2 regions of the Halomonas sp. BLK-85 genome follow, and region 1 is predicted to be linked to the other one. Evidence: predicted binding sites of a transcription regulator. Region 1 holds the regulator's gene; the other holds the start of a gene.
The links. Region 1 encodes sigma-54, which starts transcription at its own class of promoters, with help from an activator protein. Its sites were predicted from a motif close to TGGCACNNNNNTTGCTNT; they were not measured.
Positions count from the first base shown of each region.

Region 1 (7,597 bases):
ATTTCATCGTGCTGCGGACGTTTTTTGGGCATGAGTCATTCACAACGTGGATTTTAGAAACGGCATTATAACAGCCCGTTTTGAAATAACAGGTTATCTCGCCTATCGAGATAAGGTAAAGGAGACAGTATGGCACAGGCATTTGAGGCAAACGCACAGCAAGCGCTGCTCGCTTCACGGGCTGAACAGGCACTGCAGCTTGCCAGACAGCTTGGGGCAGACAGTGCTGAAGTTGGCGCTAGTGTCGATCAGGGCGTTGGCGTTAGCGTGCGTCTGGGTGAAGTCGAAACAGTAGAGTTGTCCCGGGATCAAGGTATCGCCGTTACCGTTTATGTGGGCCAGCGCAAAGGCAGCGCATCATCAACCGATGCGGGGGCTGAATCCATCCGCGCAACGGTTGAAAAAGCCCTGTCGATTGCCCGCTACACCGGTGAAGATCCCGCGGCGGGGCTTGCCGAAGCTGAACTGATGGCGCGCGAGCTACCTGATCTTAAAGTACACTATCCATGGAAGCTGAGCACCGAGGAAGCCACTGCCATTGCCCTCGAATGCGAACGTGCGGGGCGTGATTGTCCGGGCATTACCAAGTCCGACGGCGCCTCGCTGTCTACGGGTGAAGGTGTGCGGGTGTATGCCAACAGTCATGGGTTTCTGGGGACCCAGAAGGGCAGTCGCCATTCTCTCTCGTGTATGTTGATTGCCGAAGATGATAAGGGCATGCAGCGCGATTACGACTATACCTCGGCGCGCGACCCCCAGGCGCTTAGATCTCCGGGTGGAGTGGGCGAGGAAGCGGCTCGGCGCACTCTGCGCCGTCTGGGCGCGCAGCGGCCTAAAACCGGCAGTTTTCCGGTGCTGTTTGATCCGATGCTGGCCAGTGGGCTGGTCGGTCATCTGATGGGGGCTCTGGCCGGCGGTGCCCTGTATCGAGAAGCGTCTTTCCTGTGTGATCGACTCGGTACACCGCTTTTCCCTGCATGGTTCAACCTTGAAGAACGTCCCATGGAAGTGGGCGCCGCGGCGAGTTCACCCTTTGACGGTGAAGGCGTACAGACGCGCAATAATCGTTTTATTGTGGATGGCCAGGTTGCCAGCTATATGCTGTCGTCCTACAGCGCACGCCGCTTGAGTATGCAGACCACGGGGAATGCTGGAGGGGCGCGTAATTTGCGTCTGGCGGCTCCGTTGCGCTCATTCGAAGATCTGCTCAAGGAAATGGATCGTGGTGTCTGGGTAACAGAACTGATGGGCCAGGGCGTGAATGGTGTGACGGGCGACTATTCCCGAGGAGCGGCCGGTTTCTGGATTGAAGATGGTCAGATTCAATACCCGGTGGAAGAATTCACCATTGCAGGTAATCTGAACACCATGTTCAGCGGGCTGGTGGCAGTAGGTAATGATACCGATACGCGAGGCAGTATTCACACGGGCAGTTGGTTGGTTGACAGTATGACGGTGGCGGGTGACTGATGGACCAGGCCTGGCTATCAGATATCTTCATCGAAGCGGGCATCGAGCAAAGCCTCTATGGCTTCCAGTGCCCGCTCCGCTTCGCTCCCTTCGGCCTTGAACTCCAGTTGAGTGCCACAGGGGGCGGCGAGCATGAGCAGCGCCATGATATTGCTGGCATCTGCCTCTTGAGTCCCTTTGCTTACCTTGATGCAGGCATCAAATGCCTGGCAGCAAGTGACGAGCTTGGTGGCGGCGCGGGCATGTAGGCCACGCTTATTGGTCAATGTCAGTGTTCTTTCAGGCACCCTGGTTCCTTTTTCCAAGCGGTGTCGGCGGTCGGCTCATTGGGCAGTGTTGCTATCCGCCATCTTTGCACCTGTCGTTGTTGAGTACGTCAGTCCCAGTTCCCGGTGTCGAATATGGGTTTCAATGCCATTGTCAGCCATGCGTTGAGCCAATTGCTCTACGGTATACACCGACCTATGCTGCCCGCCTGTACAACCGATGGCAATGGTCATATAGCTGCGTTGGCTACTCTGGTAGGCGGGGAGCCAGCGACTGATCCAGGCATGAATATCGTCGCCCATTGCTTTGACAATCGGGTAATCATTAAGGAATGCCTGAACATCGCTGTCGCGTCCGGTGGATTCGCGTAGCATCGGATCCCAATAAGGGTTCGGCAGGCAACGCACATCAAACACCAGGTCGGCATCCAGTGGAACGCCGCGCTTGTAGCCAAAAGATTCAAAGGTGATCGTCAGTTTGTCGCTCTTGTGCAGCGCCACCTGGTCAGTGATCCGGCTACGCAGATCATGAGCGGTCATCCGGGAGGTATCAATCGTCAGGTCGGCAAGATCGCGCACAGCACTCAGCGTGTTTTCTTCCTTGCTGATGGCTTCCTCAAGGGTGAGATCACTATGGCGGGTCAGCGGATGACGGCGGCGGGTTGCCGAATAGCGCTCAAGCAGGATGCGTGCGTCTGTGGTCAGGTAGACAATCTGAAAATGAATGTCGCGTTGATGCAGTTCAGTGAGCAGTCTGGGGAGTTTTTCAAGGGCCCCGGGCAGATTCCGGGCATCAATGCTGACGGCCAGGCGTGACTGCTCCCCCTGGTCGCGTAGTTCATCAACCAAAGAAGCCAGAAGCATCGCTGGAAGATTATCAATGGCGTAATAACCAAGGTCTTCCAACGCTTGCAGGGCAATGGATTTTCCTGAGCCGGAACGGCCGCTGATAATGACCAGTTGCATAGCGTCTCTCTTGCATGGGGACACCCTGAAAGTGTTTCGGGTGTACTGGAAGCATCTGGATCAGAAGGCGCTATCGCGTATTTTCTCACTGATCAGGTCAAGTAGTTCCCGCTGACTACCTGCCTTGCGAAGTTGAGCCCGAACGTTTGCGTCATTCATGATAGTGGCTACCTGACCGAGCAGCGCAAGATGGGTGTCATCTGCTTGTTCGGGTACCAAAAGCACAAATACCAGATCGACCGGTTCGCCATCGATCGCATCAAAATCAACCGCTTCAGAAAGTTTCAGAAAGCTGCCAATCGGGGTTGAGCAGTGTGGGCTACGGGCATGCGGGATGGCCACACCATTGCCGATACCGGTACTGCCCAGGCGCTCCCGATTGATCAGACGGCCAAATACCTCCTGGCTGTCGAGGCTGGGGGTGTTCTGGGCAATAAAGGTGCTGAAAAATTCCAGCACCCGTTTTTTGCTGCCCCCAGGCACATCATAGAGAACGCGCTCCGGAGGCAGGATGGTTTCCAATGTCATTGGTTTACCGCACACCTGCGCCTTGGGCGCGTGCTTGGGCTTTTTCCTTGTGTTTAACCAGCTGACGGTCAATCTTGTCTGCCAGGGCATCGATAGCAGCATACATATCGACATCCGTAGCTTCAGCATGCAAGTCTGCGCCGGAAGCGTGCAGCGTACAGGCAGCTTGCTGACGCTCTTTCTCTACCGACAGAGTGACCTGAACCGTAGTGATATTATCGTAATGGCGCTCTACCCGAGTGAGCTTCTCGTTGACATAGTCGCGCAGGGCGTCGGTCAATTCTACGTGATGGCCGGTAATGTTGACTTGCATTGACGTACTCCTTTCATCGGACTGATCTTTGATTGTAACCCTTTTTTTTATGAAGCAAAGCCCTTTGGGGCAAGTTTCCTTTGAACTCAGCCACTTCTTGACAAAACGATTGAGCCGGTTGCCATATAGCCGTTGAGGAGTCAGCTCAGATGGCGGCGTTCGCTGGAAGACGGAATGCCCATGGCTTCACGGTATTTGGCCACGGTGCGTCGCGCCACGCTTACGCCATCCTTATTCAACAGCGTCACCAGACGGCTGTCGGATAGCGGTTTATGAGCCGGCTCTTCCTGGATCAGTTTTTTGATCCGTGCCCGAATGGCAGTGCTTGAGTGATGGTCTCCGTCCTGATTGCTGACGTGGCTTGAGAAAAAGTACTTGAGCTCGAATACTCCGCGCGGGGTATGAATGAACTTCTGGGTGGTGACGCGGGATATGGTCGATTCGTGCATATCCACGGCGCTGGCAATATCCGCAAGAATCAGCGGTTTCATGGCTTCTTCGCCCTGTTCCAGAAAGCCTATCTGGCGAACAATGATTTCCTGGCCGACACGCAGCAAGGTGTCGTTGCGGCTGGCCAGACTTTTGATCAACCAGCGCGCCTCCTGAAGATGATCCTTGAGGAACTGGTTATCTTCACTTTTGTCAGCACGCTTGATCAGGCTGGCATATTCCGGTTGTATGCGTAGTCGAGGAATGGCATCAGGATTAAGCGTCAGGTGCCAACCCTGATGATCATGATGCACCACCAGATCGGGTGTGACATAACCGCTGGCGGTGCTACCAAAGGTGCTGCCCGGACGAGGATCCAGACTTCGTATCAGGCCAATCACTTCGCTGAGTTGGTCGTCGTCCAGATTAAGGCGGCGTTTCAGAGTGCGGCTATCATGTTTGCCGAGTATTTCCAGAAACTGCCTGACCAGGCGTTTGGCCGCAACAAGCAATGGCGTCGTGTCGGGTAGCGCTGCCAGCTGTAGCATCAGGCACTCACGTAAATCGCGGGCAAATACGCCAGTAGGCTCAAACTGTTGTAGGCGTAACAGGACGCTCTCGATTTCACGTTGCTGTATACCTTCATGGGCAGTCATCTGCAGACTTTCACGAATCTCGCTTAACGTCAGTGACAGGTAGCCATTGTTATCCACCGCATCAATCAGGGTTTCGGCGATAATGTGTTCACGGGGGCTGATATCTGTCATGGCAAGTTGCCACAAAAGATGTCCGTGCAGGCTTTGTACTGCCGTGTCACGCTCAAAGTCGGGGCCTTCCTGGCCAGGGCTGCCTGAACCGAATGAATCCTGGTATGTGTCTGACCAGTCACTATCGACCGAGAGTTCGCTGGGAATATCCTCTGACCAGTCAGCTTCCTTGTCTTCCTGGCTGGCGTGCTCGCCAAACTCTTCTTCCTGTTCCAGTAAAGGATTGGCATCCAGTGCGTTCTGGATTTCCTGACGAAGATCCAGAGTCGACAGCTGCAGCAGGGCGATTGCCTGTTGCAACTGGGGAGTCATCGTCAGTTGAGTGCCAAGACGCAGTTGAAGGGACGCTTTCATGACCATTCGTGAACCACCCGTGGCATATAAAGCTTTACCCTAAAACCACCGGCTTTCAGGCGCAAGCAGCAATAAGCATGCCATCGAAAAAAATTACCTGTGAATGTGATGACTAACAGTCTGGGCGACGACTGACATCACAGTTTAAAGTCCTCGCCAAGATAGATATCCCGGACTTGCTGATTGTCCAGAATCGTATCGGGGGAGCCGCTGGCAATGATGTGGCCGTCGCCGACGATATAGGCGGTATCACAGATATCCAAGGTTTCCCGGACATTGTGATCAGTAATCAATACGCCAATGTGGCGTGCCTTGAGTGCACGGATGATGGTCTTGATATCACCAACAGAAATTGGGTCAACCCCGGCAAAAGGTTCATCAAGCAGGATGAAAAGCGGATCAGTGGCCAGCGAGCGGGCAATTTCAACGCGACGCCTTTCACCGCCGGACAGGCTCATGCCAAGGTTGTCGCGAATGTGAGTGATATGAAAGTCCTCGAGCAGTTTCTCGAGATGATCTTTACGTTCGTTGCGGGAAAGCCCCTGGCGGGTCTCCAGAATCGCCATGATGTTGTCAGCGACGCTCAGTTTGCGAAAAATGGAGGCTTCCTGAGGCAGATAGCCGATCCCGGCAATGGCGCGTTCATGCATGGGTGCCCGGCTAAGATTCAGGTCATCGATATATACCTTGCCAGCATCGGCTTTAACCAACCCGACAATCATGTAGAAAGATGTGGTCTTGCCTGCGCCATTGGGGCCAAGAAGCCCAACGATGCTGCCTTGGGCAATATCAAGATTGATATCCTTGACAACTCGGCGTCGCTTATAGCTTTTGGCCAGGTGGCGTGCTGAAAGTGTTTTGCCGGGTGGGCTCAGTACTGCAGCCGTGACGTCATCGAAAGACACTGAAGGCTCCTACTGCTGCTCAGGTTGCAAGATCATGCGAATGCGTTGGTTTTCACTGCCTTCGACATCCGATCGGGCCTGAATGACACCCCGATCGATGAAATATTCCAACTGGCCGCCGGTGAAACGGTCGTCTCCCTGACTGAGTTCAGCGCGATCTGTCAGCACCACCCGGCGTTCCGCGACATGGTAAGTGATGCGTTTGGCCTTGCCTTCGGTAATCTCTTTCCGGCCTTCGAAACGATTACGGATATAGGCGCGGTCACCCGTGGCAATTGCTCTGGACAGTTCGCCATTGGCGTTACGCTGAATTTCTACTCGAGTGCCGTCTATACGCAGATCACCCTGGCGTATGCGCACATCGCCAGTGTAAACGGCGGTGCCTGCGTTCTGGTCGATATCGAGCTGGTCGGCTTCTACTTCAACAGGATCGCCAGGGGCGGCATACAGCACCTGAAAACTGGCCGCACTGAGCAAGAGGCTGAAAAACACACGAGTGGTCAAGGCAGGGATATTCATCGGGTAATACTCCTTTAAGGTGCCATCTCGGTCGGGTGATAACCACGCACCTGGCCCGCCAGCTGCATGCGGTCTTCGTTAAGCCATAAATCCATTCGTTGAGCCTGAATGGATTGAGGCGGTTGTTCCAGCATGACAGGGCGGTTGCTGAAGGCGTGCGCTTCTGCGCTGTGATAATCAAGCCGCTGTGTGGTCAGCAGCCAGGTTTCCTGAGGCTCCCTTAGGCGGACATTGCCGCGTAAAACAAGATGCTCCCCCTGATTGTCGATGTGGCCTTGCTGCGCACTTGCGTGCCACTCGCGCTGTTGACTATCGACCAGTAGGGCGCGCGGAGACTCAAGCTGAGTGGTCTGGCGTTGGGGCGTATGCGTCAGTTTTTTGACCGTCAGGCGCTGATGGCGATCGCCTTGCTGGTCATACAGCGTGAGCACAGCATTATCGACCACATGTCCGGGTTCTTCAGCTCTGGCGTCCGGGTCGATTGTGTGACCTGAGTCTGCTTGCCAATCGAACCAGGCCAGCAACCCACCCAACGCAAGGATGAGACCGGCCAGAACCAGGCGTTGTAAGGTAACGAAAGAGCGGCTCTCGGTCATTATCAGCGGCGACCGTGTAGATAAGTGTCTATCACAGTGCCCCAATGGCCCTGAGCATCGAGCAAGGCATCGCATACTTCGCGAACTGCGCCGTGCCCGCCCAGCCGCTCAGTGATCCAGTCAGCATGAGTGTGCAGGTAATCAGGGGCATTCGGCACCGTAATGCCGACGCCAGAGCGCTTTATAGTGGCCAGGTCTGGCAGGTCATCGCCGCAGTAGGCGACCTGATCGAGCTCGAGATTCAAACGCTGGCAAAGCTTTCGGAGAGTGACAAGTTTATCTTCACAGCCTTGATAGACGTGGGGGATGCCGAGTGCCGCTGCGCGTTGGCTGACCATGGGGGAATCCCGCCCGGTAATGATGGCAACATGCAACCCGGCCCGTTTAAGCAGCTTGAGACCCTGTCCATCCTGCGTATGAAAGGCTTTTATCTCCACGCCATCAGCCTGAAAATATAACCGGCCATCGGTCAGTACGCCATCGA
Region 1 covers NZ_CP087731.1:1,924,879-1,932,475, reverse strand. Annotated here, with positions in the region: gene yjgA (ribosome biogenesis factor YjgA) at 1-32, opposite strand, end outside; gene pmbA (metalloprotease PmbA) at 130-1,470, shown strand; gene LL947_RS08725 (HPr family phosphocarrier protein) at 1,488-1,757, opposite strand; gene rapZ (RNase adapter RapZ) at 1,794-2,702, opposite strand; gene ptsN (PTS IIA-like nitrogen regulatory protein PtsN) at 2,763-3,230, opposite strand; gene hpf (ribosome hibernation-promoting factor, HPF/YfiA family) at 3,235-3,543, opposite strand; gene LL947_RS08705 (RNA polymerase factor sigma-54) at 3,684-5,099, opposite strand; gene lptB (LPS export ABC transporter ATP-binding protein) at 5,231-5,998, opposite strand; gene lptA (lipopolysaccharide transport periplasmic protein LptA) at 6,008-6,517, opposite strand; gene lptC (LPS export ABC transporter periplasmic protein LptC) at 6,532-7,113, opposite strand; gene LL947_RS08685 (KdsC family phosphatase) at 7,116-7,597, opposite strand, start outside.

Region 2 (7,597 bases), 1.1 Mb from region 1:
CTGCAAATCCTGCTGACAGCACTCGCTCGACAGCCGCTCACCCGACATCGCGACCAGCTTTCGCTGGCACCTGCCAGCATCACCTTAGTCGGGTAATCAGGGGTTAACATCACGGCAGAATAGATTATGCTAGGCTTTATTAAATAGCATTAATTTTCAAGGTAAGCCTACCCATGCCTGCACCTGAACCCTTGTCGCCCGATGTGGCAAAACTGCTGGATGCGTTGGCATCCGGAAGTACTGCGCTACTGCAACGACGTTTCTGGAGTAATGGTGTTAACCAGCTTTTGGCCAGACTGGGGGAGGCATCCGGTGTCAGTCGGGTGTGGGTGTTTCAGCTGCTTGAGCGTTCTCCTGATGGCATTCTGCAGGATTACGTCTTTGAATGGGCCGCCGCGCCTCGTTATCGGCAGTTGACCCAGCGTCGCTTTCGCTTTTTCACCACCATTATTGACGATAGCGAATATGCGGATATGGTGGCTCGCCGCCAGCAAGGGAGTGCGCATAGCTGTATTGTCTCGCAGTTGCCGGCCGGTTCCGTACGCAGCAACCTGGAAAGTCAGCAGATACGCTCCATGGTGACGGTGCCCATCATGGTCAACGGCCAGTGGTGGGGCACTCTGGGCTTTGATGATTGTGAGCGGGAAATTGACTGGCCGGGCCCCGGCCTGCAGGCGCTGGTCGTGGCCGCGGAACTGATCGCTTCGACCATCTATCGCCACCAGCTGAGTAGCCGCAAACGTCAGGTGGCCCTGCTCGAGCGCGTCGCGGGCTGTGGTGCCTGGGAAGTCGACCCCAATTCCCAGGCAACCTGGTGTTCATCGGTGTTAATGAACGCCTTGGGCTACCCCGCAGACTATGCCACCTTGCCACTGCGGCGTCTGCTGGCCCACGTATTGCCTGATGATCGCCGCCACTTATGGGAGCGCTTACGCCAGGGATTCTCCTCTGGCCAGTCAAACTGTCGCCACGATGTCAGGCTCAAGACCTTGATGGGCGACGTGCGCTGGTACGAGTTGGTCATTGAAGCGCACCTGGCTGAAGATGGGCGTTTGCTGGGCCTGGCAGGCTTGATGATTGATATCAGTCAGCGCAAGCAGGGTGAAGTGCTGGCCAATGTGGCCGCCGAAATGGATGAGTTGACCGGGGTATTTAATCGACGGGGCATGCGACGCCGTCTTACAGAACTGTCTGAACGCTGCAGTCTCGGTCGCCATTTTCTGCTATTGCTGGATATTGATTACTTCAAGCAGATCAACGACCTTTATGGTCACCCGGCGGGGGATGCCCTCTTGGTTGATCTTGCAAAGCGCTTGCAGGCGCAGCTGCGCCCTGACGATTGCCTGATAAGAATGGGCGGCGAGGAATTTGCCGTTATCGCTGCAGAGTTGAATGACGGTCAGGCGTTGGCGTTAGGAGAGCGTCTGCGCCGGAGTATCGCTGAAGACAGCTTCATGCTGGCGCCTCTGGAAGAACCGTCAGGGAATATTCAGGACAACAGGGTCAGTGTGTCCATGACCGTAAGCGTCGGGATTGCCAGCTTCAGCACGCCCGAGTGCCTGGATATGAAGCAGGCATTGCATCACCAGGAAGACATACGCCACTGCCAGGCGATGGCAGTGGCGCAGGCCGATCAGGCCCTCTATGCCGCAAAAGAAGCGGGCCGTAACCAGGTGTTCGCCTACTGGGAACGCATCAATGCCCCAGAATCTGACTAAGAAACAGCTGGGTACGCTCTGATTGGGGGTTGTTAAAGAAAGGCTGTGGGGCGTTTTCCTCGATGATCTGGCCCTGATCCATAAAGATCACCCTGTCAGCCACGGTTTTGGCAAACCCCATCTCGTGGGTAACGCACAGCATGGTCATGCCTTCCTCCGCCAGTTCGACCATGACGTCAAGCACCTCCTTGATCATCTCGGGGTCCAGGGCTGACGTTGGCTCGTCAAACAGCATGACCTCAGGGTGCATGCACAGTGAGCGGGCAATAGCCACGCGCTGCTGCTGGCCACCTGAGAGCTGGCCAGGATACTTGAGTGCCTGCTCAGCGATACGCACCCGTTCCAGATACTTCATGGCCAATGCTTCGGCTTCCTGGCGTGGTTTCTTTTGCACCCACATGGGGGCAATGCAGCAGTTTTCCAGCACACTCAGATGCGGGAACAGGTTGAAGTGCTGGAATACCATGCCCACGCTGCGGCGAATCTGCTCGATGCGCTTTATATCCCGGGTCAGGGGCACACCGCCTACCGTGATATCGCCTTGCTGATGCTCTTCAAGGTGATTGATGCAGCGGATCATGGTGGATTTACCGGAGCCGGATGGCCCACAGATCACGATGCGCTCCCCACGCTTGACCTGCAGGTTGATATCCCGCAGCACATGGAAATCGCCGAACCATTTGTTGACATTGTCCATCTCGACCATCAGGTCTGCGTTGTCGATCGCTGTTTGTGCCATAGCGATATTCACCCTGTTTTATAAACTGATATTGATCAATCAGTCTTTAAGTCTTTGTTTAACAGACGCCGCCTGTCACTGCGGTGTTTGCTGTCACCTTGTGGTTACTCAGTGTCGCTAGTTCCGGTGGCCAGTGTGCAGTTTGCGTTCAAGATATTGGCTATAGCGCGACATGCTGAAACAGAACACCCAGAACATGAAGGCGGCAAACACATAGCCTTCCAGCGAGAAGCCCAGCCAGCGGGAATCCGACAGCGCCGCCTGGACGATACCCAGCAGATCAAACAGGCCAATGATCATCACCAGAGTGGTGTCCTTGAACAGCGAAATAAAGGTATTGACGATACCGGGAATCATCATCTTCAGCGCCTGGGGCAGCACAATCAGGCCCATGCGTTTCCAGTAGGTCATCCCCAGAGCGGCGGCAGCCTCTTCCTGGCCCTTGGGGATGGCCTGCAGGCCACCGCGAATCACCTCGGCCATATAAGCACTCTGGAAAAGGGTGATACCGATCAGTGCCCGCACCAGACGGTCAATGTTCATATCGCCGGGCAGGAAGAGCGGTAGCATGACCGAGGCCATGAACAGAATGGTGATCAGAGGCACGCCGCGCCAGAATTCGATAAAGACCACGCAAAAGCTTCGCACAATCGGCATGTCTGAGCGCCGCCCAAGGGCCAGCATGATGCCAATCGGCAAGGCGGCTATCATGCCCACCGTGGCCAGCAACAGGGTCAGCATAAGGCCGCCCCAACGATTGGTTGGAATGCGCTCCAGACCGAAATAGCCACCGTGCAGCAGCACATAGGCAATCACCGGGAAAGCCACCAGGGCGAAGATAGCCACCCAGCGTTTGAAAGGCAGGCGGGGAATGGCCAGCCAGGCAATCAGTGCAAAGAAACCGGCAAATATAATATTGGCCCGCCAGGTTTCCTCACTCGGGTAGAGCCCATAGATAAACTGTCCGATACGGGCATTTACAAACACCCAGCAGGCGCCCTCGCGGGAGCAATCGTCCCGACTGGTCCCTATCCAGTCCGCATTGATAAAGGCCCACTGTACGCTGGGTACGAACAGAAGATAGACAATATACAGGCCAATCAGGGTAAACAGCGAATTGATCGGGCCGTTGAACAGGTTGGCGCGAAGCCAGGCAATTGGGCCAATCACGCTTTTGGGAGCCGGCCGCTCGGTGATCATGTCACGATTATGAATCATTCTGTTATCCTCAGCAGGCCTAGCGTTCAACCAGCGCCACGCGGGCGTTGAACCAGTTCATGAACATCGATACCAAAAGGCTGATGGTGAGATACACCGCCATGGTCATGGCAATCACTTCAATTGCCTGCCCGGTCTGGTTGAGGGTTGTGCCGGCAAACACAGAGACCAGATCGGGGTAACCAATCGCCGTGGCCAGTGACGAGTTCTTGATCAGATTAAGGTACTGGCTGGTCAAGGGTGGAATAATGACCCGCAGGGCCTGTGGAATGATGACCAGTTTGAGGACCAGGTTACGTGGCAGGCTCAAGGCCTGAGCCGCTTCGGTCTGGCCGTGGGAAATGGCCTGGATACCTGAGCGGACGATCTCGGCGATAAACGAGGCCGTATAGATCGACAGTGCCAGCCACAGGGCAAGAAACTCGGGGATAACGGTAATGCCGCCGCGGAAGTTAAAACCACGCAGCTCGGGCATTTCCCAGGTCACCGGCACGCCGGTCGCGATCAGCACCACCAGCGGCAGGCCAAAAATCAACAGCACAGCCAGCCAGCCCGCGGGGATTCGCTTGCCCGTCGCTTCATGGCGGCGCTTGTTCCAGATCACCAGCGCAATACTCATGGCTATGGCCACCAGAAAAGTTGCAGGAATCAGGCCAAATCCGGATTCGAACAGCGGCTGGGGCAGGTACAGGCCGCGCACATTAAGGAAAATGGCCTCGCCAAAGGCCATGCTTTCCCGCGCACTTGGCAGGGTACGCAAGACAGCGAAATACCAGAAAAAAATCTGTAACAGCAGAGGGATATTGCGGAAAGTCTCGATGTAGATATTGGCCAGTCGCGCAATCAGCCAGTTAGGTGATAAGCGCGCAATCCCGACGGTAAAGCCGATGAGGGTGGCGGCTAACACGCCCAGGCCACCTACCAGCAGGGTGTTCAGCAGGCCGATAACAAAGGTGCGCCCATAGGTGCTTTGCGAGGAATAGTCGATCAGGCTCTGAACAATGCCAAAGCCGGCGGTATTACTCAGGAAACCAAACCCGGTGGTGATCCCACGTTCGGATAAGTTGTCCTGAGTATTACCAATAATATAAAGCAGAAAGGCGGCAACGGCAGCAATCAGCAGTAGCTGAAAGATAAGCGCTCGTTTAGCCGGGTCCCGCCAGAAAGGGGGCTTTTGGCCTGCCGGGCGAGGCGTGGATTTTACAGACATGGGTAGCGTCTCCGAGGCACAAAAACACGATCAAGAAGCCCGCCTTGCGGCGGGCCTGGGTCATACGAGACGCTTAACGGATGGGCGGAGCGTACTGCACGCCGCCATCGATCCACAGCGCATTGACACCGCGCTCAATCTGCAAGGGTGAATCCATGCCGACATTACGGTCGTAGCTCTGCGCATAATTGCCTACCTGGCTGATGATGTTATAGGCCCAGTCAGCTTCCAGTCCCATGCCTTCACCATAGTTGCCATCCTGACCGAGCAGGCGCGCGATATTGGGATCTTCAGAGGCCATCATGTCGTCAACGTTTTCACTGCTGATGCCATATTCTTCTGCGTTAAGCATGGCAGAAAGCGACCATTTGACGATATTGAACCACTGATCATCGCCCTGGCGCACCGAGGGGCCAAGCGGTTCCTTGGAGATCACGTCACTCAGCACTACAGAGCTGTCCGGGTCGTCCAGCTGAATACGCAGGGCGGCCAGCTGTGACGTGTCTGAGGTCAGGACATCACAACGTCCTGCCTGGTAACCGCCAACAGTCTGCTCTGAGGTATCAAACACGATGGGGTCGAACTCCATATCGTTGGCACGGAAGTAATCGGCCAGATTGAGTTCGGTAGTCGTGCCTGCCTGAACACAGATGGCAGCCCCATCAAGTTCCGAGGCGTCAGTAATGCCCAGGTCACGATTGACCATAAACCCTTGACCATCGTAGAAATTGACCCCAGCAAAGTTGATTCCCAAGGTGGTGTCGCGGGTGGTGGTCCAGGTGGTGTTACGCGACAGCACATCGACTTCACCGGATTGCAGCGCGGTGAAACGTTCTACGGCGTTGAGGGATACATATTCAACGGCATCGGCATCACCCAGTACAGCAGCGGCGACCGCACGGCAGACATCCACGTCCAGGCCTTGCCAGTTGCCATCGTCGTCGGGTGCTGAAAAACCCGGAAGGCCATCACTGACACCGCAGCGAACTTCACCGTTTTCCAGTGTGTCTTCAAGTGTGGATGCGTGGGCATTGGACATACTGGCCAGCGCCAGCGCACCCGTGGACACTGCAAGAACCAGACTTTTCTTGTTTAGCATGGGAATTCACCTTACGTGGTTAAGTATCATTATTTCTTTTGTTGACTGCATGCCAAGGCATGTGTCTAGAACCTAGCAAGGAAAGTGCCATCAAGGGTATGGTTCTGGATTCAGCGCTTTTCAACGCAAATTATTCTCTGTCAGAGACACACTTGCGAAACATTTTTGCTCGCAAGTGTACCGTTTAGACCTTTGTCTTCACCAAAAAGGTGCATGCGTTGGCCAGAATGGATCAGCCGTCTGGCGTTTCACCCAGCGCCTGGCGCATGAAAGGAGGCAGCACCAGCGCACTGCGGTGGGCGTCGACCGTGTAATACTGTAACGGCATGGCATGTTCGCCCGCCGCCGTTTCACGGAAGGTTTCGACCGAGCAGTCTTTGCCTGCCAGGGTAACACTCCACCAGCCAGAGGGGTAAACCGGCTGGGGAAACGGCAAGGTCGCGACGCTGGAAAAACCGGCGTCACGCATATCCCGGCGTAGCTCCCGGATAATGGAGCCACTGTGGTAAAGCGGTGATTCACTCTGCTGCACCATGACACCACCCGGTTTCAGGATGCGGTGACAGCGGGTCAGAAAATCGGTCTTGAACAGCCCTTCTGCGGGGCCAACCGGGTCAGTGGAGTCGATAATCAGCACATCAATGCTTTCATCTTCCGCGTCATCGACCCATTTGACGCCGTCAGCAAACAGTAGCTCAGCGCGGGGGTCGTCATTGGCGTCTACCAGTGCCGGAAAGAAGCGCTCCGCCGCTCTGGTGACTTCTTCATCAATGTCAATCTGGGTAACGTGACGGACGCCCGGATGGCGCAACACTTCTTTCAGGGTGCCGCAGTCGCCGCCGCCAATGATCACTACCCGTTCAGGTTGCTGATGGGTGAACAGCGCCGGGTGCGCAATCATCTCGTGATACAGGAAATTGTCGCGATCAGTCAGCATCACACAGCCATCCAGCACCATCAGATTGCCAAACGTCTCGGTGGCGTAGACTTCCAGGTGCTGATAGGGGCTGTGTACATTCAGTAGCTTCTCGCTGACCTTCAATGAAAAGGCACTGCCGTGGCGGTCAAAGACCTCGGTAAACCACTGGTTGTCAGCAATCGGGTTCATTGAACGCTGATCTCCCTGTGATACTGAGGGCTGAGTTCGTGCAGCGCTTCCATGAAGGCGGTCACGTTGTCCGGGTTGGTGAACTGGCTGATGCCGTGGCCCAGATTGAATATATGGCCAGGGCCGTGGCCATAGCTTTCCAGTATCCGCGCAACTTCGGCACGGATGGCCGATGGGCGCGCAAACAGGACGTTGGGATCAAGGTTGCCCTGCAAGGCCACCTTATGGCCTACCCGGGCGCGTGCATCAGACAGCTCAGTTGACCAGTCCAGCCCCAGGGCATCGGCGCCGGCACAGGCAATATCTTCCAGCCACTGGCCGCCATTCTTGGTAAACAGAATCACCGGCACGCGGCGGCCATCGTGGTCGCGAATCAGGCCGGACACAATCTGTTCCATATAGCGCAGTGAAAATTCACGGTAGGCCGGGGTCGACAGGGTGCCTCCCCAGGTATCAAAAATCTGTACCGCCTGGGCACCCGCGCGAATCTGGGCGTTGAGGTAGT
Region 2 covers NZ_CP087731.1:2,992,481-3,000,077, reverse strand. Annotated here, with positions in the region: gene LL947_RS13705 (histidine phosphatase family protein) at 1-96, shown strand, start outside; gene LL947_RS13700 (sensor domain-containing diguanylate cyclase) at 174-1,718, shown strand; gene LL947_RS13695 (amino acid ABC transporter ATP-binding protein) at 1,696-2,424, opposite strand; gene LL947_RS13690 (amino acid ABC transporter permease) at 2,575-3,675, opposite strand; gene LL947_RS13685 (amino acid ABC transporter permease) at 3,695-4,885, opposite strand; gene LL947_RS13680 (amino acid ABC transporter substrate-binding protein) at 4,959-5,984, opposite strand; gene speE (polyamine aminopropyltransferase) at 6,217-7,092, opposite strand; gene hemE (uroporphyrinogen decarboxylase) at 7,089-7,597, opposite strand, start outside.
Region 2: LL947_RS13680 (amino acid ABC transporter substrate-binding protein) is a predicted target of sigma-54. The motif match lies at 6,057-6,074, and genes of this name have one in related genera.